DNA from 3 places in the Tritonibacter sp. SIMBA_163 genome. Region 1 is predicted to be linked to each of the others. Evidence: riboswitches for the same ligand, from Rfam matches in the RefSeq annotation. Region 1 holds a riboswitch; each other region holds the start of a gene.
The links. A riboswitch is a leader RNA that binds a small molecule or an ion and turns the genes downstream of it on or off. The one in region 1 is predicted to bind cobalamin.
Positions count from the first base shown of each region.

Region 2: it holds a riboswitch for cobalamin, as region 1 does, so the genes downstream of both, nrdH (glutaredoxin-like protein NrdH) here and R0J92_RS07460 (hypothetical protein) in region 1, are expected to answer to the same signal.
Region 3: it holds a riboswitch for cobalamin, as region 1 does, so the genes downstream of both, R0J92_RS01265 (CbtB domain-containing protein) here and R0J92_RS07460 (hypothetical protein) in region 1, are expected to answer to the same signal.

Region 1 is NZ_JAWJBP010000003.1:108,130-115,923, forward strand. Features, by position in the region: gene ltaE (low-specificity L-threonine aldolase) at 1-878, shown strand, start outside; gene recR (recombination mediator RecR) at 1,095-1,694, opposite strand; gene R0J92_RS07435 (YbaB/EbfC family nucleoid-associated protein) at 1,845-2,189, opposite strand; gene R0J92_RS07440 (GlxA family transcriptional regulator) at 2,299-3,222, opposite strand; gene R0J92_RS07445 (cysteine hydrolase family protein) at 3,305-3,850, shown strand; gene R0J92_RS07450 (DNA polymerase III subunit gamma/tau) at 3,918-5,741, opposite strand; gene R0J92_RS07455 (dual specificity protein phosphatase family protein) at 5,994-6,524, shown strand; gene R0J92_RS07460 (hypothetical protein) at 6,606-7,004, opposite strand; cobalamin riboswitch at 7,126-7,367, opposite strand; RNA gene ffs (signal recognition particle sRNA small type) at 7,490-7,588, opposite strand; gene R0J92_RS07470 (5'-nucleotidase C-terminal domain-containing protein) at 7,664-7,794, opposite strand, start outside.
Region 2 is NZ_JAWJBP010000014.1:19,283-27,076, reverse strand. Features, by position in the region: gene nrdE (class 1b ribonucleoside-diphosphate reductase subunit alpha) at 1-1,624, opposite strand, end outside; gene nrdI (class Ib ribonucleoside-diphosphate reductase assembly flavoprotein NrdI) at 1,606-2,028, opposite strand; gene nrdH (glutaredoxin-like protein NrdH) at 2,044-2,265, opposite strand; cobalamin riboswitch at 2,365-2,559, opposite strand; gene R0J92_RS16690 (GFA family protein) at 2,641-3,021, opposite strand; gene R0J92_RS16685 (ATP-binding protein) at 3,470-5,101, shown strand; gene R0J92_RS16680 (trypsin-like serine peptidase) at 5,896-6,603, shown strand; gene R0J92_RS16675 (HlyD family type I secretion periplasmic adaptor subunit) at 6,736-7,794, opposite strand, start outside.
Region 3 is NZ_JAWJBP010000001.1:284,067-291,860, forward strand. Features, by position in the region: gene R0J92_RS01255 (hypothetical protein) at 1-421, opposite strand, end outside; gene R0J92_RS01260 (CbtA family protein) at 493-1,191, opposite strand; gene R0J92_RS01265 (CbtB domain-containing protein) at 1,196-1,366, opposite strand; cobalamin riboswitch at 1,406-1,620, opposite strand; gene R0J92_RS01270 (DUF1636 family protein) at 1,731-2,066, opposite strand; gene cobA (uroporphyrinogen-III C-methyltransferase) at 2,063-2,794, opposite strand; gene R0J92_RS01280 (cobyrinate a,c-diamide synthase) at 2,791-4,119, opposite strand; gene cobM (precorrin-4 C(11)-methyltransferase) at 4,249-5,043, opposite strand; gene R0J92_RS01290 (cobalamin biosynthesis protein) at 5,040-5,402, opposite strand; gene cbiE (precorrin-6y C5,15-methyltransferase (decarboxylating) subunit CbiE) at 5,399-6,607, opposite strand; gene R0J92_RS01300 (cobalt-precorrin-6A reductase) at 6,606-7,355, shown strand; gene cobJ (precorrin-3B C(17)-methyltransferase) at 7,352-7,794, opposite strand, start outside.

The sequences.
Region 1 (7,794 bases):
TGGCCGAACGCTCCGGCAAGGAGGCGGCGCTGTTCCTGCCCACCGGCACCCAGAGCAACCTTGTCGCCCTGCTGGCCCATTGCGGGCGCGGCGAGGAGATCCTCACCGGGCGCGGCTATCATGTCTACAAATACGAGGCCGGCGGCGCCTCGGCGCTGGGCGGGATCGTGCTGGATCCTCTTGGAGTGTCCGAGGATGGCGGCCTGCGTCCGGCAGAGATTGCTGCGGCGGTGAAAGAGGATGATTCCCATCATCCGATCACCCGCCTGCTGTCGCTGGAAAACACCCACAACGGCAAGGCGGTGTCTCTGGCGCGGCTGGATGAGTGCATCGCACCGGCACGGGCTGCCGGGCTGTCGGTGCATCTGGACGGTGCGCGGGTGTTCAACGCGGCGACAGCATTGGGCTGTGAGCTGACGGAGATCGCCGGGCGCTTTGATACGGTCTCGATCTGTCTCTCCAAAGGGCTGGGTGCTCCGGTGGGCTCGGTTCTAGTTGGGCCTGCGGATCTGATCGACCGGGCCCGCCGCTGGCGCAAGATGGTCGGCGGCGGCATGCGGCAGGCGGGTGTTCTGGCCGCAGCGGGGCTGCATGCGTTGGATCACAACGTGGCGCGACTGGCCGAAGACCATGCCCGGGCGGAGGCCCTGGCCTCCGCCCTGCGCGACCTCGGGGCAGGATCTGTGGAGCAGGATACCAACATGGTGTTCTTCACGCCCGCAACGGGCGAGAATGCCGCGCTTGGCATGGCGCTGGCCAAACAGGGCGTGGTGATCTCCGCCGGGGGCACGGGGGCAATCCGCATGGTGCTGCACAAGGATGTCACCGACGACGGGTTTGCCGCCACTCTTGCAGGGCTCAAGGCGCATCTCAGCTGAGGTTGTGCGAGCTGTGATGGGGAGGGTCTCCCGCCCCCGGTTGATGCAGCACAGCTGCCCCGCCCGGCGTTGGGCCGGGCGCCGCGCCTGTGGCGCGGCGCGCATCGCGTGCCCCTTGGGCACGCGATGCCACCCCCAAGGAGGTGAGATCGCCAGATCGAAAACGCGCGGGAGCGTCTCCTCAGCCTGAGCCACATACGGCCCGGGGGCAGTTGCCTAGATCTCTTTGCGCGCCCTAAGGGCTGCGGAAATCGTTCCGTCATCGAGGTAGTCCAGCTCGCCGCCGATCGGCACGCCCTGCGCCAGCGAGGTCAGCTTCACCCGTCCTTCCAGCTGGTCGACTATGTAATGCGCCGTGGTCTGACCGTCGATGGTGGCATTGAGCGCCAGGATCACCTCGCTCACCGCTTCGGTTGCCACCCTGTCCACCAGCCGCGGGATGCGCAGATCTTCCGGCCCCACCGCGTCCAGCGCCGAGAGCGTGCCGCCAAGCACGTGGTAGCGACCCTTGAACACGCCGGCGCGCTCCATCGCCCAGAGATCGGCCACATCCTCCACCACGCACAGCTCGCCATTGGCGCGGGTCTCATCCTCGCAGAGCGCACAGATGTCGCTGGTGCCCACGTTGCCGCAGTTCAGACACTCGCGCGCGGTCTCCGCCACCCGGCTCATGGCGTCTGCCAGCGGTGTCAGCACCAGCGCGCGCTTGCGGATAAGATGCAGTACCGCGCGCCGGGCGGAACGCGGCCCCAGCCCCGGCATCTTTGCCATCAGGGCGATCAACGCCTCGATATCACTCACGTCATGCTCGGCCATGGAATTGCCCTGTTCTTCTTATGTTCGAGTAGTGCGCATCATCCGCCGCAGTGCAAGCCCCATGTCGCATGCGCCCCGCGGATCACATGGGCCTATCACATGAAAAAAGGCGACCCAAAGGCCGCCTTTCGTCCGTCTGAGCGCAGCGGATCAGAACGGCAGCTTCATGTCTTTGGGCAGGCCGAGGCCTTCGGACAGCTTGGTCATCTCATCCTGCGCGCGTTCGGCCGCCTTGGCCTGCGCGTCCTTCACCGCGGCGAGGATCAGGTCCTCGACCACTTCCTTGTCGTCGCCGTTGAAGATCGACGGGTCGATGTCGAGCGATTTCAGATCGCCCTTTGCGGATGCGGTTGCCTTCACAAGGCCCGCGCCCGCTTCGCCCACCACCATGATGTTATGCAGCTCGTCCTGCATTTCACCCATCTTGGATTGCATTTCCTGGGCTTTTTTCATCATCCCGGCCATATCGCCGAGGCCACCTAGGCCTTTGAACATATCCTATCACTCCTGATGTCAGGTCTGCCCTGTTAGATACGTGCGCCACCCCGCGCAGGCAAGGGCAAAGCCCAAATGCAGGCTGCAAACGCAGTCCAATTGGGCCGGTTCAGCTCATGGGCGTGCGAAACCGGCTGCGATACGCCCCGGGGGTGAGGCCGGTGATGGATTTGAAGGCGCGGGCAAAGGCGGGCACATCGCGGTAGCCCACGTCCCAGGCGATCTGGGCGATGCTGGCCTGGCTGCGCTCCAGCGCGCCGCGTGCCTTCTCGACGCGCAACGCTTGCAGGTAGCTCGCGGGCGGGGTGCCGGTGGCGGCAGTGAACCGCCGCACGAAGGAGCGTTCCGACAGGCCGGCCACAGTCGCCAGCACTGGCACCGTGAGCGCGGTGCCAAACTGTTGATCCATATGCCGCTGCGCCAGCAGCACCGCCGCGTCCCCGTGCTGACGGGGTGGGGCGAAGGTGGAATATGCCCGCTGTTCCCGCCCGCCGGGGTCGACCAGCAGGTGCCGCGCCAGACGCGAGACCATCTCGGCCCCGTACCAACGTCCGGTCAGATGCAGGCCGAGGTCGGTCCAGGCCATCAACCCGCCAGCGGTGATCACGTCGTGGTCGTCCACGAGGATGTGCTCCGGTGCGAGGCGCACATCCGGGAAGCTTTGGCGAAACTCCTCCTCCAGCGCCCAATGGGTGGTCGCTGGGCGCTGGGACAGAAGCCCCGCCTGACCCAGCCAGAATGCCCCCGCGCAGACCGAACAGGCCAGCGCCCCCTGCGCGTGCTGTTGCACGGCCCAGGCGACCAGCGGATGATCGGGCACGGGCCGTGTGCCTTCGATGGAGGGGGCGAATACGAAAGCCGCCACTGGTGCCTGCGGCAGCGCGTCCGGTGCAAGAATGCGCACATCCAGCGGTGTGCATGTGGGGTCCAGTCTTGGAACCAGCGCAAAGAGATCCTGCAGTCCCCAGAGCGCCGCGCGCTGCGCACCCGGCGCGTCCAGCAAGATGATCGGCATGTTTGGCGTAACCTGCATGATGTTAGGCATATGCGCCAAGTGCAGCGGCAGTCAACCTGCGCCAATCTCGCCGGGACAGATCAGACAAAGGAGTATGACCATGCCAAGGACGGCACTGATCCTGGTGGATATCCAGAACGATTATTTCCCCGGTGGCGACTGGGAGCTGCACAAGATGGACGCGGCCAGCGCCAATGCGGCGCGCCTGCTGGCGGCGGCACGGGTGAACGGTGACCCTGTGGTGCACATCCGGCACGAGAACCCGTCGTCCGAGGCGCCGTTTTTCCGTTCTGGCATGCCGGGTGCTGAAATCCATGCCTCTGTTGCGCCCATCGAGGGCGAAGTGGTGCTGACCAAGCACCGGCCCAACAGCTTTTATGAGACGGGTTTGCTGGAGCTGCTCCGCGAGGCCGGGGTGGAGGCCGTTACCCTCTGCGGAGCGATGAGCCAGATGTGCATCGACGCCACCGCCCGCGCTGCGGCGGATCTGGGGTTTGCGGTGACCGTGGTCGAGGATGCCTGCGCCGCCCGCGCCATGGAGTTCGGCGGTGTCACGGTCCCGGCTGAACAGGTGCATGCCGCCTTTATGGCACCGCTGGCGATGAGCTATGCGACAGTGACCCAGACCGCCGCCCACCTCGCATAGGGCGAGCAGACCACAGCTGCCCGTTCAGCCCCGCGAAATCTACGCCGAAGCCTTCGCGGGGCTGATCTCATTCCTCAAACGGGTCCCATTCGTCCTCGACCTCGGGCAGGGCCTCGGCCTGCACTTCGGCCTCCAGCTCCTCAGGCGTGCGGATCTTGGTGATCTTGGCGCTGGGAAAATTCTTCAGCACTGCCTGCACCAGCGGATGGGTCGAGGCCTCCTCGCGCAGGGCGTTTTCGGCGGCATCCCGCAGCTCCGCAATGGTCGGCGCGTCGCCGTCCGAGGCGATGGAGACCACCCAGCGGCTGCCGGTCCAGTTCTGCAGCGCCGTGCCCAGGCGGGCTGCCAGATCTTGCGGAGCCTTCGCAGCAGGGGTGAATTCGATCCGCCCGGGTTGGTAGGACACCAGCCGCACGCCGCCTTCGACCTCGACAAGCAGTTTCACGTCGCGGTGTTTGCGGATCAGCTCGATCACATGTTCAAAACTCGGATACCGCGCCAATGCACTGTCGAGGCGCGGGGCCACTGCGGCGGCCTGCCCGCCCCCTGCCGACATCGTATGCCCGCCATTGGGGCCACCGCCGGGGGCGCCCTGCGGCGGGGCGGAGGCGTAAGCCGGAGCCCCGCCCCCCCCGCCCGCCGCAGGCGACCCCATGCCCTGCATGGGGTGTCCGCCGCCTGGACCCGGCGGCGGAGGCGGCGGTGTATCCTGCAGCTTGCGCACGAGTTCTTCGGGCGAGGGCAGGTCGGCGACATGGGTCAGGCGGATGATCGCCATCTCTGCCGCCATCATCGCATTGGGTGCGGCGGCGACTTCTTCCAGCGCCTTCAAGAGCATCTGCCACATGCGCGTCAGTACCCGCATCGGCAGGCGGCTGGCCATGTCCTGACCGCGCGACCGCTCATCCGGGCTTATGGTTGGATCGTCGGCGGCATCGGGCGTGATCTTCACCACCGAAACCCAATGGGTGATCTCGGCCAGATCGCGCAGCACCGCCATCGGGTCGGCGCCCTCGGCATATTGCCCGGACAGCTCCGTCAGCGCCGCCGCCGCGTCGCCGCGCAGGATCATGTCCATCAGATCCAGCACCCGGCCCCGGTCGGCCAGCCCCAGCATCGCCCGGACCTGCTCCGCCGTCGTCTCACCCGCACCATGGCTGATCGCCTGATCCAGAAGCGAGGTCGCATCGCGGGCCGAGCCTTCGGCGGCGCGGGTGATCAGCGCCAGCGCATCCTCGGCGATTTCGGCACTCTCGGCCCCGGCGATCTTGCGCAGCAGCGCGATCATCACCTCCGGCTCGATCCGGCGCAGGTCAAATCGCTGACAGCGCGACAGCACCGTCACCGGCACCTTGCGGATCTCGGTGGTGGCAAAGATGAATTTCACATGCGCCGGCGGCTCCTCCAGCGTCTTCAACAGCGCGTTGAAGGCGGAGGTCGACAGCATGTGCACCTCATCGATGATGTAGATTTTGTAGCGGGCCGACGCCGCACGATACGCCACACTGTCAATGATCTCGCGGATGTCGCCAACCCCGGTGCGCGAGGCGGCGTCCATCTCCATCACGTCCACATGGCGCCCCTCCATGATCGCCAGGCAATGCTCGCATTTGCCACAAGGCTCCGTGGTGGGGCCGCCGGTACCGTCCTCGCCGATACAGTTCATGCCTTTGGCGATGATCCGCGCGGTGGTGGTTTTGCCGGTGCCGCGAATGCCGGTCATGATGAAGGCCTGAGCGATCCGATCCGCGGCAAAGGCGTTCTTCAGCGTGCGCACCATGGCGTCCTGACCAACCAGATCGGCAAAGGTCTCGGGCCGGTACTTGCGTGCCAGAACCTGATATTGTCCGCCTTGCGGGGCGGGGGCGGTCTCGGGGCTATGCTCGCTCATGAGGGCCTTTCGGATGGTCTTTGAGGGGCGCTGCCCGGATTCGTGGACGGCGCCGAAATGATCCCGTGCAAACTAAGCGGCACCGCGCGCTTCGTCCACCGCTGTTGCGCGGCCTGCGTGTTACAAGGCGCACACTGAGCAGGGTGAATCTGGCCGCGTGCAAAAAAGGCTACCGATCAGCTGCTTGCCGAGGCTATGGTATCTTGTACTGTATCGCGGGTTTAGGGTCGCGCCTCCCGGGGGGGAGATTAAATGGTGAGTGCTTCTGAACTGCAGCCGCACCCGGCTGCGCAACCTCTTGTGCTTCATGCGCTGTCGATTGGTGACGGCATTCTTGCGCTCAGCCAGGCACCTGGGGCAGGGGGCGATTACGCTGGTGATCTTCGACTGATCGGAGAATGGAAACCCTCGATCGTAATCTCGATGACCACCCGCGTGGAGCACGTCATCCTGGGGGTCGAGAATATCGGCAGCGATCTTCAGGGGCTCGGCAGTCGTTGGTTCCACTTGCCTGTGGATGATTTTCAAACCCCTGGCGACGACATGCAGGATCGCTGGGCCGATGTCAGCGCGTTGGCGCGTCAGGCGATGTCAGGTGGCGGTCGAGTGCTGGTGCATTGCAGGGGCGGCTGCGGGCGCTCCGGTATGGTTGCCTTGCGATTGATGATCGAGAGCGGGGAGCGCCCGGATGCCGCATTGGCACGATTGCGGGCGCAGCGCCCCTGCGCTGTGGAAACCGATGCGCAGTTGATCTGGGCCCAAGGGCTTCGCAGCGCCCCTTAGTCGCGCGATGGCAGCTCTAGCTGATCGGCAGGGCTGGATGTTCGCGTGGAGCGGCAGGCGCTCTGGCCGGGTCGCGGGAGGCTACATCGGCACAATGGTTTCGGCGCGTGTCAGGCTGAGGGGCCGGGCTTCACCAAAGGCGCGCGGCACCTCTGCCGCACTGCGGGCCGACAGATCGGCCATGTCCGGCGACAGCATGGCATCGGCAAACCGGTCCAGTGTTTCGGTCTCGGTGGTCGCTGAGACATCACAGAACACCCGGATGCGATCATGACTGGCGGCGAACCGCGCCGGACAGGCTTTTTCACAGCCGTCGAGCTGGCTATCGCCCGAAATCTCAAAATCGTCACGGGTGACGGCCCGTGCGCGGTCAAGCGCTCCGGCAAGGGCACGCAACATACGCTCTGCCGCCGGGCAGGGGCGGCCCAGATGCATACAGGTTGTCGCCACAAAATCATGTGTCTGTTCGGGATTTTCCATCAAAGTGCCCTCCGCACAAAGTATCATGTCGGGGCGGTGCGGCAGGAGAGACCGTTGGCAGCGGGGATGCAGTGAACCTGCGGCGTGCCATCAGACCTCATCCAGGACACCCCGCCCGGTTTCAGGTTCTTTCGGTGATGGCAGGTCTCCTGACTTGCGGGTCGCTGCGTGCCGGTCCTTCCCGGTCCAACTGGCCGCCTTGGCCTCTGGAACCAGTGGTCATACCGGGTTGCTCGCCGCTTACAGTTGCGGGGGCAGTCATGGACTTGGGTCTGGGTCTGTTACCCGTCGCCTCACCATGTTCCCTTTTCATTCCAAACAGCCAAAGCGGGCCGGCTGGAAACCATCACCAATATGGGTAGCGAGCTGCCCGCCGAGTCGTCAACGATGTTATCGCTGCAGCTGCATAATACTCGCACGCAGGCGGGCGAGAGATACGGCGGGGTCTTCTAAACACAAAACCCCGCCAATGGCGGGGCTTCGTGAAGTGAGAGGTTGGACATCGACCCAAGCGGGGCTCGTTGTGGCTGCTTCCTTCCGGACCTGACCAGGTTGGCGAGGCGCTTGCCCGCGCCAACCCCTCGAATCCCGATATAGGGAAATGATGGAATGATGACAACCCGGCGCCGTGGGATTCCTGGCAGGTCTGCCGTGTCCGTTCAGAGATCCAGGGTCAGCGACAGGAAGCCGCTTTCCATTGCCGTGGCGCTGGCGGCGACGTGGTCCGGCAACTCGTAGAGGAAACTGCGTGCGCCGGGGCCGGTGATGGCGACCGCCTGCACCCCTAGGT
Region 2 (7,794 bases), on a different contig from region 1:
TCTCCGGCAGCCAGTCCCGGTCGACGTATTTGGCAAAGAAGCTGCCATCGGCATAGGTCGAGTCCTCAAAGCCCTTGAACCGTGTGCCTTTTTCTTGCGCCAGCGCGTTGGAGGCACTGAGCGCGTGAAACAACACGGTGCAGAAGTAGATATTGGTGAAGTCGATACCCTCAGCCGAGCCGTAATGGATGCGCTCGCGGGCGAGGTAGCCATGCAGGTTCATCTGGCCAAGACCGATGGCATGGCCTTCGTCATTGCCCTTGCGGATCGAGGGAACACTATCGATGGCGGACATTTCCGACACCGCATTCAATGCCCGGATCGCGGTGCCCACGGTGCCCGCCAGATCGCCGCCATCCATGGCGCGGGCGATGTTCATGGAGCCGAGATTGCAGGAAATATCGGTGCCCATCTGCGCGTAGGAGAGGTCATCCGTGAACTCGGACGCGGTGTTCACTTGCAGGATCTCGGAGCAGAGGTTGGACATCGAAATCCGACCGGCGATCGGGTTGGCCGAATTCACCGTGTCCTCAAACATGATGTAGGGGTAGCCGGATTCGAACTGGATCTCGGCAATGGTCTGGAAGAAGGCGCGGGCGTTGATCTTCTTCTTGCGGATCTGCGGGTTGTCCACCATCTCGTGATATTTCTCGGTGACCGAGATTTCCGAGAAGGCTTTGCCATACACCTTTTCCACGTCGTGGGGCGAGAACAGATACATGTCCTCGTTCTTCTTGGCGAGCTGGAAGGTGATGTCGGGAATGACCACGCCAAGGCTCAGTGTCTTGATGCGGATCTTCTCATCGGCGTTCTCGCGCTTGGTGTCGAGGAAGCGCAGGATGTCCGGGTGGTGGGCGTTCAGATAGACCGCGCCTGCGCCCTGACGTGCGCCCAGCTGGTTGGCGTAGGAGAAACTGTCTTCCAGCAGTTTCATCACCGGGATCACCCCGGAAGACTGGTTCTCGATCCCCTTGATCGGGGCGCCATGCTCGCGAATGTTGGTCAGCATCAGGGCCACGCCACCGCCGCGTTTGCTGAGCTGCAGGGCGGAGTTGATGCCGCGCCCGATGCTTTCCATGTTGTCTTCCAGCCGCAACAGGAAGCAGGAGACGAACTCGCCCCGCGCCGTCTTGCCGGCATTCAGAAAGGTCGGCGTGGCAGGCTGGAACCGGCCGTCGATGATCTCGCCCATCAGCTGCATCGCCAGCGCAGCATCACCGCGCGCCAGCGTCAGCGCGTTCATCACCACCCGGTCTTCGTAGCGCTCCAGATAGCGCTGCCCGTCACGGGTCTTCAACGTGTAGGAGGTGTAGTATTTGAACGCCCCCAGAAAGCTCGGGAACCGGAATTTCTTGGCAAAGGCCGCGTCCCAGATCTGGTGGAGGAAACTGCGCTCGTATTGATCGAGCACAGCCGCTTCATAGAAGCCTTCCTTGACCAGATAGGACAGCTTTTCCTCCAGCGAATGAAAGAAAACGGTGTTCTGGTTCACATGCTGCAGGAAATATTGCCGTGCCGCCATGCGGTCGGCGTCAAACTGGATCTTCCCCTCATCATCATAGAGGTTCAGCATCGCGTTCAGGGCATGATAGTCGAGATCGGCGGTTACGCTTGCGTCAAGCATGTCTGGCTCTCCTGTGCTGCCCAGAACCGGGCAAGGCCCGCGCGGATGCGGGTAATGTCTGTTTCGGTTCCCGCCAGTTCAAAGCGGTAGAGAACGGGGACGCTGCACTTGCGTGCGATGACCTCACCGGCAAGGGCAAAGGTCGCACCAAAGTTGCGGTTGCCTCCCGCGATCACGCCCCGCAGGAAGGCGCGATTGCGTGTGTTGTTCAAAAGCCGAATGACCGGCTTGGGCACTGCGCCGCGCCCTTCGCCGTCGGCGAAGGTCGGAGACACCAGTACAAAAGGCGCGTCCAGCTCAGGCGGCGGCCCTGCCTGCGGCAGCCGCAGAGCCTCCAGCCCGAGGCGCTCCACCAATCGGGCCGTGTTGCCCGATCGTGAAGAGAAAAAGACGAGCCCGGCCATCCGATCAGCGCCGGATCAGGCCAGACGGCCGATCAGGTCGGGGCGAAACCCGGCCCAGTGCTCTTGGCCAGCGACAACCACAGGGGCCTGACGGTAACCAAGGCCCTGTACCATTTCCATTGCGGCAGCATCTTCGGTCAGATCGATCACGTCGAAAGAAATCCCCTTCGCCTCGAGTGCGCGGGTGGTGGCGGTGCATTGCACACAGGCGGGTTTGGAATAGACGGTGATGCTCATCGGCAAAGGGTCCCTCAGGTTTTGTCTGCTTGGACGAAAGGGGACACGGAACCCGGCGCCGAAACAGCACCGTGTCACGCGTCCGGGCCCTCCGCCGCGGTCGTCGTTGTCTGCTTTGGCAGGTCTCCTGGCTTCACGGCTCAAATGCCCAATCCCGCCTTCCCAATGCGTAGTGCGCATCAGTGGCCCAGGGTGGACTTGCCGCTTACAGTTGCGGGGGCAGCGTCGGTTTTTCACCGATTTCCCTCATTGCTTGCGAGTCGCCTCACAAGAACCAAAGCAACACGATATTGATGCAGATCCAGCAAATGGTCAATATATGGTGTATGGTTTCTTCAGGGAAGTTTTCCACAGAGGCATGTGGATAGCTGCGCGCTAGTCTTCTTGGTGCCGGTTTTGATCGTGTTGCGGGCGGCCGTCGAGCGCAGGAAGCCAGCTTTCACGCCGCTGCACCCAGAGTTCATACTCTGGCGCAAACATGTCCGGCTTATCCAAGGCGCCCAGATGCACTTCTATCTCATCGCCGCTTTTGGCAAAAACGGAGGATCCACATGTAGGGCAGAAGTACCGCTCCTGATAGTGGCGCAGATCACCGCTGACGGTCACGTTTTGCTGCAAAAATACTGCGGCGCAGTAAAAGACCGCACCGTGATGCTTGCGGCAGTCGAGACAGTGGCACATGCCAACGCGCAACGGCGGTCCGACTGCTGTGATCTGGACACTTCCACACAGGCAGCCCCCTGTCACCGTCGTCATCTTGCGCCTCCACATCTCGCGTCCACAAAAGTTTAGCATGTCGCGTCGGTGCGATGAAAGGCTCTCATGGTGACAGGTTCGCTGGCGGCGGGCCGACGGGCCGGGCGGTGTTCCGTCCGGGAAAGCTCGGAGAATGTCATTTATTGTGCCGCCAGTACATCAGACCGACGCTATCTGCGCCGTCGCACCTTGGCAGGGGCCGTAGGCAATCCCCTCCGGCGTTCTTGTCTCTTTGCCGACGGCATCCCTCATCGCGAGGGTCTGGGCGCTGGCAGGGATGCAGGCGGATGTCGTCATGCCCAAGGCTGCGCAATTCAGCGCATTTGAACCTCCGGAAGACCTCCATGTTCAATTTTGGTTTAGAGAAACTCGGTACTAGGATATGCTCGGTTAGATGTTGCCCCCGGCATACTGCGGTAGGTGCTCTCCTGCACAAAGGGACAAACGCGTGAAACGACTGCAAGTGAACGAACTCTATGCCATATTGGATGCTATAGGCATGGCGGTAATCGTTTTGGAAGTCGGTGACGACCAGATCCCCCGATATATAGCGATCAACAAACGGTCGCGGGAAATCGCACAGCTTCCCGAAAGCGGCTGGTTCGGGAAATCCGCTTTGGAGATATTTGGCGGCTCCACTGGTGCACGTGCCCTTGCAGTGCAGCAGAATGTGGTGCGGACGGCCAAGGCCACGACATATGAGATAAATTTGCCCGCCGTTCTGGGTACGCAGTATATTCGTAACACGATGACCCCGGTTTTTGACGAAGCGGGGAAGCTTACTCATCTGGTGGGGTCCGTCGAAGACATCACCTCTGAACGTGAACGCGATGTTGCTTTGGAACTAACGCGGATCGCCAAAGAGAAGGCGGAGCAAGCGAACAAGGCCAAGGAGAGATTTCTTGCCAATATGAGTCACGAAATCAGAACTCCAATGAATGGGATCCTGGGAATTTGTGAATTGCTGCAAGAAACAGATCTGGATCAGGAGCAGTCGCTCTTTGCGAATACAATTTTCAATTCTGCAAATGCGTTACTTAAGATCGTCAATGATGTTTTGGATTTTTCACAGATAAAATCTGAAAAAATCGAACTGCAGCCCGAATTGTTCTCACTTCGTAACTTAGTTGAAGACGTCGCAGTGCTCTTGTCGGCCAAGGCGGCATATAAGGGGTTGGACTTTCGGGTGAACTACCCCGAGGATGTGTCATCCATATTCTTCGGGGATGTCACCAAAGTTCGGCAAGTGTTGCTGAACCTGATAGGCAATGCGATCAAGTTCACCGATGAGGGATATGTTTCGATCACGATTTCCGAGACCCCGCAGGCACTGACATGCCCGCTTTGCGTTGAGGTTGCGGACACTGGATGCGGAATTGAAGAGCGCAAACTTCATAGCATATTCTCTGCCTTTGAGCAGGCGGATGGTTCGCCAAAAACGCGCGCGGAAGGCACGGGACTTGGGCTCGCGATTTCCAAAGCACTTGTCGAGCGCATGGGCGGCGATATCACGGTCAAATCGCAGTTTGGCGAAGGGTCTACCTTCACAGTTCGGCTTGATTTGACGCCTGGGTCTTTGAGTGACGACGGGGCTCTCGCGGAAGAGGAAGCGGCCTCACCCGCTCTGCTTGTAGCAAAGACAAACGCTGATCCGGTTGCCCTGGCAGAAGAGGCGCGGGAAGAGCTGCGCGGAATGAGGATACTCGTGGCTGAGGATAATAAGACAAATCAACTGGTCGTGGAGAAAATGTTGAGGGACTCCGGTGCGGACCTCCATTTTTCGGAAAATGGCGCCTTGGCATTCGAGGCCTATCTCGCTGGCCAATACGATTTGATACTGATGGACCTTTCAATGCCTGTCATGGGCGGCTTGGAAACCGTTCAAAAAATCAGACAGCATGAAGACGCAACCGGGCAAACGAAGAGCAAGATTATCGCTCTGACGGCAAACGCTCAGAAAAGCGATGTCAAAGCCTGTAGCGAGATTGGAATGAATGGCTTCTTGTCGAAGCCGTTTAGAAAGCACGAGTTGCTCGCCTGCCTTCATGCCTTGGCGCAAGATGCTACTCTGATGTCGTGAGTGTCAAAGAGGGGTTGGAGCCAGCGCGGCAGAGTATCCCCACGTCCGCCGCGCCTCGCTTGTTTGTCATTCGCACCATGAAGCTTGCGACAGACGCAAGCGACGCCGGATCCGCGTCGATCATCGTCCCCAAACGTTCGGGGTACATCTTGCCCCGTGATGTCGCGCGATTGCCGCAGGGACGGGACCGCGCGAGGATATAGACTGAGGTGTCTATACGGGCCTCAATGCGCTTTCCTGCGGGGCGGTAGGCTGATCGAAAACCAAATGCCAACGCGCTGTTCGGCGCTCCAAGCTCTGCCTCTGGGGCAGGGGCGGAGAAGATCTGCGGGTGGCTGAGGTGGCAGAATGCCCCGTGACGAGGGGCGCGCCTGAAGGCCGAGGGGGCGCAACATGTCAGGCGATGGTCTGTCAAATTTTAACGAATAGGCCAGCTCTCGAAAAGGCGCGAACTGCTTTGATTGTGGCAAAAGTGACAGATTCTCACCCATCAAGCCCTGATTTTATGAAGATATTACCCTCACATCAGGAGACAATCCGAGGGGATCGGCGCTGAATTCACTACAATTTGTTTTGAATTGCAGTACGTTAGGTTCAATTTGTCCAAATTGTTAACCTTTTCGCCTGTAATCGCTGGCATTTCTGCGATCCTTAACGCCATCTGACCTGAGGTGTTAAGGTATGTTAAGACTGACACAATCAATCCACGTTTTGGTCCAAGGCCAACAGGGGCCAGCCATATTCCAGCCGCACGCCTGAACGAGTGTGAAGAGGTGGGAAAATGGAGTGGAACAATGAGACTGATGCTTGCGATGCTCGCTGCATGCCTGTCTATCGGTGTGTCCGAATCTGCTATGGCAATCGAACGTCGGGCCAGCAGCCTGCCGGGATGGGAAGCCGTGGGGCGGCTGAATATAGCCGGTAAATACATGTGCACCGGTACACTTATTGCGTCAAACTTGGTGCTGACAGCGGCGCATTGCGTCTATGACGCACAGACCGGACGGCGGGTGAACCCGCGCGGCATCCGTTTTGAAGCCGGGCTTGATGGCACTCGGGTCAAGGCCGCGCGTTCGGTCAGCAAGGCGGTCGTGCACCCCGGTTATCGGTTCCGGGCTGGTGGAAATGCGCAACTGGGCAGTGATATCGCGGTTTTGCGGCTGTCCAACCCGATCAGTCGCAATGACATTCGCCCGTTCTCCATGTCCGCCCGTGCGGACCGCGGGGCAAACGTCGATGTCCTATCCTACAGCTACTCGAACGCCACACGGGCCAACAGAGAGCAGAACTGCCAAGTGCTGTCTCGTCGCACCCGAACCCTGGTGATGTCCTGCAAGGTCGATTTCGGCGCATCCGGCGCGCCGGTGCTGGAAATCCGACCGGGGCAGGCGCCCAAGATCGTGTCGGTCATTTCGTCCAAAGCAGCCATGGGGCACCGCCGGGTGTCGATCGGCACCGCTCTTGACCGCACGTTGCGGACAATGATGCAAAACGCGATCTGATCCTGCTCTCGGGTCCAACGCCACCACCGGATGCGATACGCCAGAATGGCTGTCTGCTCCGTCCGGATCTAGCGCGCACAGGACCAGCAGCTTGACGTGTTTCAGGTCACGTTGGTTACAAAGCTAAGACGATCAGGGCTCTCGAAACGCTTCACGTGATTTGTAGAGCGGTTTGAGCAAGTAGCTGAGGATGGTCTTGGAGCCGGTCTGCAGCTCCGCAGTTGCCCGCATCCCCGGACGAATTTCGATTTGCTGCTGACGCGCCGTGAGACTGGAGCGATCCACCTTTACGGTGACGCGGTAGTAGGGGGGAGCACGGGGATCGCGTTCATCCTCGAACGTATCCGCCGAGACGATATCGACTTTACCCCGCAGTGAACCATAGATGGTGTAGTCATAGGCCGTGAGCTTGATGGTCACATCCTGCCCGCGCTGCACATTGGCGATGTCCTCAGGCTTAACCCGCGCTTCCACGAACAGCTCTTCGCCGAGCGGAATGATTTCCAGAATCTCGTCGCCGGGGCGCACCACGCCACCGATCGTGGTCACGGCCAGACTGTTGACGATCCCCGCCATGGGCGATGTGATGACCGTTCGTTGCAGCTGATCCCGCGCCAGACGCTGTTCTTGTCGCAGGGAGGTCAGCTGACGCAGGGTGTCGGAGTATTCTTCCGCAAGCTCCAGCTCTGACTGCGTTCCAATCTCATCGAATTTCGCCTGCGCGTCGCTGACTTTCTTCTTGGCTTCATTGACTTCAAGCAGGGCGACGATCTTCTGCTCATGCAGGGACCGTAGGTTCGAGAGTTCGTTCTTCAGCTGCAGCAGGATCTCTTCGGCGCTGTTGCGGCGGCTGTCGAAATCGCCCTGTCGCGCCTTGAGCAATGCACGTTCCGAGGCGAGGATGGAGGGAGAGCGCTCGGCCAATGTTTCGGGGACATCGAACGAATAGGCGCGCTCGATCTCCGCCTCGAGCCGGTATTGCTTGATCTCCAGCGCGTCGATCTGGTCCTGCAGATCATCCGAGGCCGCGCGGAATTTGGTGTCCTGAAGCTTTGCCAGCACCTGACCGGCCTCAACGGTGTCACCCTGACGGACGTGGAGTTCTGCAAGGATGCCGCCTTCGAGGTTCTGCACGATCTGAGAGCGGGAGGAGGAGACAATCTGCCCGTCTGCGCGCACGATCTCGTCGAC
Region 3 (7,794 bases), on a different contig from region 1:
ACGAGACCTTCACTTCCACCTCACCCTCGGGCAGCGCGCCGATATGCATCCAGCGGCCATAGAGCCGCCCGATCTTTTCGCCGTTGACATAGACATGGGCGTGGCCTTCGCCCGCCACATCAGCACCGGAGGCGTTTTCGGGCGCAAAGCGGAAGTTCTGCGGCATCGCGTGCAGGTTCCAGCCCGACATCGGATCGGGGGTCAGTGCAATCTCCAGCGCCGGGGCCTCCGGGCCAGCGGCGATATCGACCATGGCGGAGTGATCATGTGCGGCCATTTCGGCCTGACCGCCGCCGCCGTGATGGGCGGGGTCGCCGTGGTCGTGGCCATCAAAGGTCACGCCATTTCCGGCGGCGGTGACAAAGCCGATGCCGCCGCCAAAGACAAGACCGATGGCAAACAGGGCGAGCGAACGGGACATGGGGTCTTCCTTCAATATGGAAATCCCCGCCGGGCGCGATGTGCGCGGCGGGGATCATCAGGCGTTCTGGGTCACGCTGCAGCTGCGTCGCGGGCGGACTCGGTCTGCCAGAAATAGGCGGCAAAGGCGCCCAGCAGCACCCAGGCGGCCATGCCGATGCCAAAGGCCCGCGCGGCAAACAGCGCCCCGATCTCGGTCGGCACCGGGCCGGTGAACGTATCGGGCTCCGGCGCGCCGATCACATGCGGGGCGATCAGCAACAGCGCCGCCACCACGTAGGACACCAGATTGCCGCCAAAGGCGATCAGCCACATGGCAATGCCGGCGGTCGCAACGGTGGCCACCCACCAGATCTGACGCGCGCCCACATCGGCGGCGGCGACGCCGGGTACTTCGGGGGCCAGGGTGAAGCCGGGCGCGAAGTGAAAGGCGACAAAGCCCGCAATCCCCCAGATGATGCCGTGGCGTGCGGTGACCACATGGCCCTGACGCTCCGCCTGCGACATCAGCGCCACCAGAACCAGCGCGTAGCCGGTGTAGGTCAGCATGGTAAAGAGGATGCTCAGCAGGTTGCGCATCGGCTCGTCGAACAGGCCCGGCAGCTCGGGATGGGCACTGACGGGATCACCGCCGAAATGCACCAGCGCGCCGGTTTCATAAAGTTCGGCATGCAACAGCACCGGCTGCACGAAGAAAAGCTGCAGCAGGGCGACGATCAGCCCCGCTGCAGCGCCAGCGAACAACGCGCTGGTCAGAATACGTGTGAGCATGGTCTTAGTGGCAGGGAAAGCCGGTGGCGTGGCGCACGTCATGCGCCGCATCATGCAGGGTCGAGGCCTGCACATGGCCGGTCACGGTGATGATGCCGAGACCCAGAACCATGGCAAAAAGCGCCGGGATGATGCTGGAGACGGATGTGGTCGAGGTAAGCGTCTTGGTCGTCATGTGTGTGTCCTCCGTGCCGTCACACCCGACGGCAGACATAAAGTTCTCGTTCCATACGGTCGGTCTCCTGACTCGCGGGTCACGGCGATCATCCTCCTTCCCGGCACGCAGGCCAGTGGGTTCAGAATGTCGCTCGCCGCTCACAGTCGCGGGGGCGGTTGGGGCTTCGGCGCCGCGATTGGGTCCGCCGTTCCTCATTCCCGTTTCAGTCCCGATGCTTTGCATCATCAGACACCGTATGCATCTGTTGTGCCTTGCGCGCTTTGCTCCGGTCAAGCGTGAATACGCCACCGGAGGCGCTGTTCGCGGCAGTTCCGTGATCTTCAGGGGGCTTGCGGAGGGCGGATAGCCTGTGGTGATGCGGTCAGGGCAGCTCTGCGGGGATGCGGGCAATGGCCTTGAACCGCAGCTCACCCAGCGGCCTTGCATCCGCCAGCGTGCCATCGGCGCTGCTGGCATAGAGGCGCAGGAACGTCAGGATATCGGGCAGATCCGCCGATGTGATCTCGCCAAACAGATAGGCGGTCTTGCCGCTCTGGCGGATCGCCAGGGTCTGTGGGCGGTCGCAGCCCGACATGCAGTCGACCTGCTGCAGCCTTGCGCTCAGCCCCGCCGCCGTCAGCGCCGCCGAGATCTGCCTTGGCAGGTCCGGGTCGGCAGTGCTGCAAATGCGGCAGAGCGTGAGCATCGGCTGTGTCATGCGGGCGCGTCTTCATCCGCCAGTGGACCGTAAAGGATCAGCACCGGCGCGGCGCTGTCGATGCAATCCAGCAGATCCGGCAGCGCCTGCACCGTGGTGCGGTGCAGCTCCTGCGCCGGGGTGGAGACGCCGAGGGCCACCAGCGTTGGCGTGTCCTGTGGCAGGCCTTCGTCCAACAGCAGCGCCAGCATCGACGCAAAGGTGCGTTTGCCCATATAGACCACGGTGGTGGCCTCCGGATCGGCAAGGGCGGCGAGGTTCATGTGATCCGGCAGCCCGCCGGTCACGTCATGGCCGGTGATGAACTGCAACCGCCGCGCGGTCAGCCGCCGCGTCAGCGGAATGCCCGCCGCCGCTGCTGCGGCCGAGGCGGCGGTGACGCCAGGGATGATCTCGTATTTGATGCCAGCGGCGCGCAGGGCGGTCAGCTCTTCCTCCAAGCGGCCAAAGACGCCGCTGTCGCCGGATTTCAGCCGCACGACCTGGGCGCCGGATTGCGCGTATTCCACCAGCAGTTTGCTGACGTGGTCCTGTTTCGGCGAGGGGCGCCCGGCGCGTTTTCCGACTCCCACCAGATCCGCATCCGCATGGGCATGGTCCAGGATTGGCCCCGAGGACAGATCGTCAAACAGCACCGCATCCGCCGCCTCCAGCCGTTTTACGGCCTTCACCGTCAACAGCTCCGGATCGCCGGGACCGGAGGAAACAAAGCTGACAAAGCCACTCATGCACGCTCTCCCTCATGCTCTGCGGTGATCAGATGGAAGAAGGTGCCGGTGACGTTGCCCTTGATCGAACCGGTCTCCGGCACCGGGTTGCCATCCGCGTCCATCACTCGGGCCAGCGGTGCGTCGGGCTCATCCAGAATGGTGGAGTAATGGAACTCATGCCCGCGCAGGAAGTCGCCGGTGTCAAAGCCCGGCATGCCCGCCTGCAGCTCTGCCCGGCGATAGCCGAGGTGGAACTTGCGCTTCTCATAGGACGTGACCAGCCCCAAGAGCCCGGCCATCTGGTGCCGCACGCCCGCCTTGTCGATCAGCGCCGCGCCAAGCGCCATGTAACCGCCGCATTCGCCATGCACCGGCTTCGTCTGCGCATGTTTCTGCAGGCCTGCGCGCCACGTCTCCGCCGCCGCCAGCGCCGCGCCGTGCAGTTCGGGATAGCCGCCGGGCAGCCAGACCAGATCGGCGTCCGGGGCGGGAGGTTCGTTGTTCAGGGGCGAAAATGGCAGGATCTCGGCTCCGGCGGCGCGCCAGCCTTCCAGCAGATGCGGATAGGTGAAGGAAAACGCCGCATCCCGCGCCAGCGCGATCCGCTGTGCTGGCGGTTTTGGCAAGGCCCGCGGGGCAGGGGCCGCAGCTGTGCTGGCCACCGCGCGGATCGCGTCAAGGTCGACGTTGTCGCGCAGGAAAGCCGCGTAGCCCGCAATCGCCGCCTCAAGATCGGGATGCTCCACCGCCTGAATGAGGCCGAGGTGGCGTTCGGGCAGCGTAAGATCGCCGCGCCGGGGCAGGGCGCCCAGCACCTTGACGCCCGCGCGCTCCATCCCCAGCCGGGTCAGCCGTTCGTGGCGCGGACTGGCCACCCGGTTCAGGATTACCCCGGCAAAGGGCAGGTCGGGGTTGTACATCTTGAACCCAAGCGCGGTGGCGGCAGCAGATTGCGCCTGCCCGCCCACGTCGATCACCAGCACCACCGGCCAGCCCATGCGCAGCGCGGTCTCGGCCGAGGAGCCAAAGCCCGATTGCCCGCGGGTGGCAACGCCGTCGTACAGCCCCATGGAGCCTTCGCCGATGCAGATATCCGCGCCAGTGGCCTGGGTGGTGACGGCATCGAGCAGCCCGCTGTCCATTGCCCAGGTATCAAGGTTGAAGGACGCGCGCCCGGCAGCGGCGAGGTGAAAGGCAGGGTCGATATAGTCCGGTCCGCTCTTGAAGGGCTGCACCGTGAGGCCGTCCTCGGCCAATGCGCGCAACAGGCCCAGCATCACCGTGGTCTTGCCGGTGCCGGAAGAGGGGGCAGAGATCATCAGGCCTTTGGGGAAATTGGTCATCGGGCTACCTCATTTGCAGAGAACTCTTGTCCGGTCCGCGGACCGGACAGCGTCCGAGCCTCCCCCCGGGAGGACGCTTGCGCACCCACCCAGGCTCGGGCGCTGTCCTCGGTGTGATAGATCAAGCGATCACTCATCCGCTTCGCTCCATTCGGACCACGGGCTGTCGGCACTCTGTGGGCGGTAGCGGCGGTCATAGTCCGCACCATAGAGGCAGCTTTCGGCAAAATCCTCGGCGCCCAGGGCAGGCCCCACCAGGATCAGCGCGGTGCGCCCGCGCGCACCTTCGGTGGCCTCAATGACAGAACCCAGCGTCGCCTTGAGGATCTTTTGATCCGGCCAGGTCGCCCGCCAGACGATCGCCACCGGACAGTCGGATCCATAGGCAGGCGATAGCCGCGCCACTACGTCATCCAGCACATGCACCGATAGGTGAATGGCCAATGTGGCACCGGTGGCGGCAAAATTCTCCAGTGTTTCACCCTCGGGCATGGCAGAGGCCCGCCCGGATGTGCGCGTCAGCACCAGCGATTGCGCCACGCCGGGCAGGGTCAGCTCGGTGCCCAGAGCGGCGGCTGCGGCGGCAAAGGCGGGCACGCCGGGGGTGATGTCATGGGGAATGCCCAGATCGCGCAGGCGGCGCAGCTGCTCGCCCATCGCCGACCAGACCGACAGATCCCCGGAATGCAGCCGCGCCACGTCTTGACCGGCCGCATGGGCGATCGCGATCTCTGCCATGATCTCGTCCAGCGACAGCGGCGCGGTGTTGATGATCTTTGCGCCGTCTGGGCAATGTTGCAGCAGCGCCTCGGGCACCAGGGAGCCCGCATAGAGGCACACCGGGCAGGCGGCGATCAGGTCGCGTCCGCGCAGGGTGATCAGGTCCGCCGCGCCGGGTCCGGCGCCAATGAAGTGTACGGTCATCTCTCAATCGTCTCCGCAAGGGCCACGGTGGCAAGCCCGTCCGTGGTCACATATCTCGTCTGGATCAGCCGTGCGCCTGGGCCTGCCGCGACAAGCGCTGCGGCCTCGGCCACCGATCCGGTGTGGAACCGCGCGGCGATGCGCGGTGAATGGGTCGGGGTCTCAATACTCGAAATCTGAGCCTCGTCGAGGGGGATCACCGGCAGCTCCTGTGCCGTTGCAAAGTCCCGGAACAGCGCTTTATCCGCCTTGGCGCGCAGGGTGGCGAGCCGGTCGGGGCGCCGGGACAGGGCGGCGAGCGCCTCGACAAGGCTCGCCGTGGTGGCCCGATCTGCAAAGCCAAAACCGGCGACGATCATCGGGTGACGCTCCATTGGATCACCGGACGCGCCCGCTCCCAGCCGCGCATGCTCCCAAGCGGCGCCGCTTCGGCAATTTCGGCCTTTAGCAGATGCCCGCCCCACTGCGCCTGCGCCTGCATCAGCAGACTCTCGGTTTCCAGCGTCACGCCATTGGCGACGAGGCGGGTGCCCTGCGGCAGGATTTGCCAAAGGTGGTCCAGCAGCGGCTGCGTGCCGCCGCCGCCGATGAACACGCAGTCGGGCAGCGACTGGCCCTGCAGCACCTCCGGCGCGCGGCCCTCGATGGCGGTCAGGCGATGCGCGAGGCCGAAACCGTCGGCGTTGCGGCGGATGTTGACCAATCGGTCGGCGCGCGCCTCGAATGTGGTTGCGGATGCGCCGCGCGCGGCAAGGCACCATTCGACCGAGACCGACCCGGATCCGCCGCCAATGTCCCACAGATGCTCATCCGCGCGCGGTGCGAGGGCAGAAAGAGTGAGTGCGCGGATCGGCCGCTTGGTGATCTGACCGTCGCTGGCGAAGAGATCGTCCGGCAGCCCTGATGCTTGCGGCAGGCCCTGGCCCACAGCCTCGATGGCGGCCACAACCGGCGCGTCCACATCCCCGAGATCAAAGGCCCCGGCGGTGGTCTCGCGGCGGCGCTCCTTGGGCCCGCCAAGGCGTTCCAGCACAGTCAGGCAACTGTCGGCAAAGCCGATGTCGCAGAGGTACCCCGCCAGCTCTGCCGCCGCCGCGCCATCACGTAGGGTGCAGAGGATGCGGGTGCCACGCGCAAGGATTGGTCGCAGGCGCGCAAGGGGCGCAGCATGCAGGCCGAGGCAGAGCGTGTCTTCCAGCCGCCAGCCCAGCGCGTTTGCGGCCAGCGCAAAACAGGAGGGCGCGGGATGGGAGATCCATTCCTCGCGGCTCAGATCCCGCAGGAGGCTGCCACCGGCGCCATGCCAGAACGGATCACCGGAGGCGAGCACTACCGTGGCACGCCCACGCGCTGCCAGCACCGGCGCGGTGGAGAAGGGCACCGGCCAGCTATGACCACGCGCGCCTGCGTCGACCAGGTCCAGATGGCGGGGACCACCGATGATGATTTCTGCCGCCGCAAGTGCGGAGCGGCTTGCATCCGTCAGCCCATCAAGGCCATTTTCACCCAGCCCGATCAGGGTCAGCCACGGGCGCGCCGCGCCTTTTGTCAAAGGATCAGACATGACCAAACTCCTGCTTCTGGGCGGCACCACCGAGGCCTCGCAACTGGCGGCACATTTGGCGCAAGCCTGGACGGGAGCCGGGCGTCAGGCGGTGTTCTCCTACGCGGGCCGCACCGCGCGCCCGGCACCGCAGCCGTTGCCCTGCCGGGTGGGCGGGTTTGGCGGTGTGGCGGGGCTGGCGGAGTATCTGCGCGCCGAAGCCATCACCCATGTGGTGGATGCAACACATCCCTTCGCCGCGCAGATGAGCACCAACGCGGTGCAGGCCTGCGCCGAGGTTGGGGTGGAACTCGTGGCGTTGGAGCGCCCGGTCTGGGTGGCACAGGCCGGCGACAGCTGGTGCCATGTGCCCGATATGGAAGGCGCGGTGGCAGCGCTGCCGCAGGCGGGCGCGCGGGTGTTCCTTGCCATCGGCAAGCAGCATGTGGCGGAGTTCGCGACCAAACCGCAGAACCACTACCTGTTGCGGCTGGTCGACCAGCCTGACGCACCGCTGGCCTTGCCTGAGGCCACCGTGGTTGTGGCCCGTGGGCCGTTCGAGGCCGCTGGCGACGAAACGCTGATGCAAACCCACGCCATCACCCATGTGGTCGCCAAGAACGCCGGTGGTGCCGGGGCGGAGGCGAAGCTGATCGCCGCCCGCGCGCTTGGCCTGCCGGTGGTCATGATCGACCGTCCCGAGATCCCGGCACGGCGGGTGCTGGGATCGGTTGCAGAGGTGAGGCGCTGGCTGGACCACGGGGCTTAGGTGTCCTTGCTGTCGGGCTGGTGACCGGGCGCAAACCGTGGCGTGTAGACATACGGCCCGACCCTCCGGGTCTCGCGATTGCCGACGATCACCACGGTGCGCATATCGGCCATTTCAGGCGTGGCCTCGCGCAGCGGCACCGTCAGCAGCTCCTGACCGGGTTTGGTCACGTCGCGGGCAAAGGTGATGAGGGTCTCCTCGCCGCAGGCCTCGCGCAGCACCTCCAGTGCGCGCGCGAACTGATGCGGGCGCGATTTTGAGCGCGGGTTGTAGAAGGCCATCGCCAGACCGGCCTCGCCCACCAGCTGCAGGCGGCGTTCGATCAGCGCCCAGGGTTTCAGGTTGTCGCTGAGGTTGATGGCGGCAAAGTCATGCCCCAGCGGCGCACCGATGGCGGCAGAAGCGGCGAGCATGGCGGTGATGCCGGGCAGCACGCGGA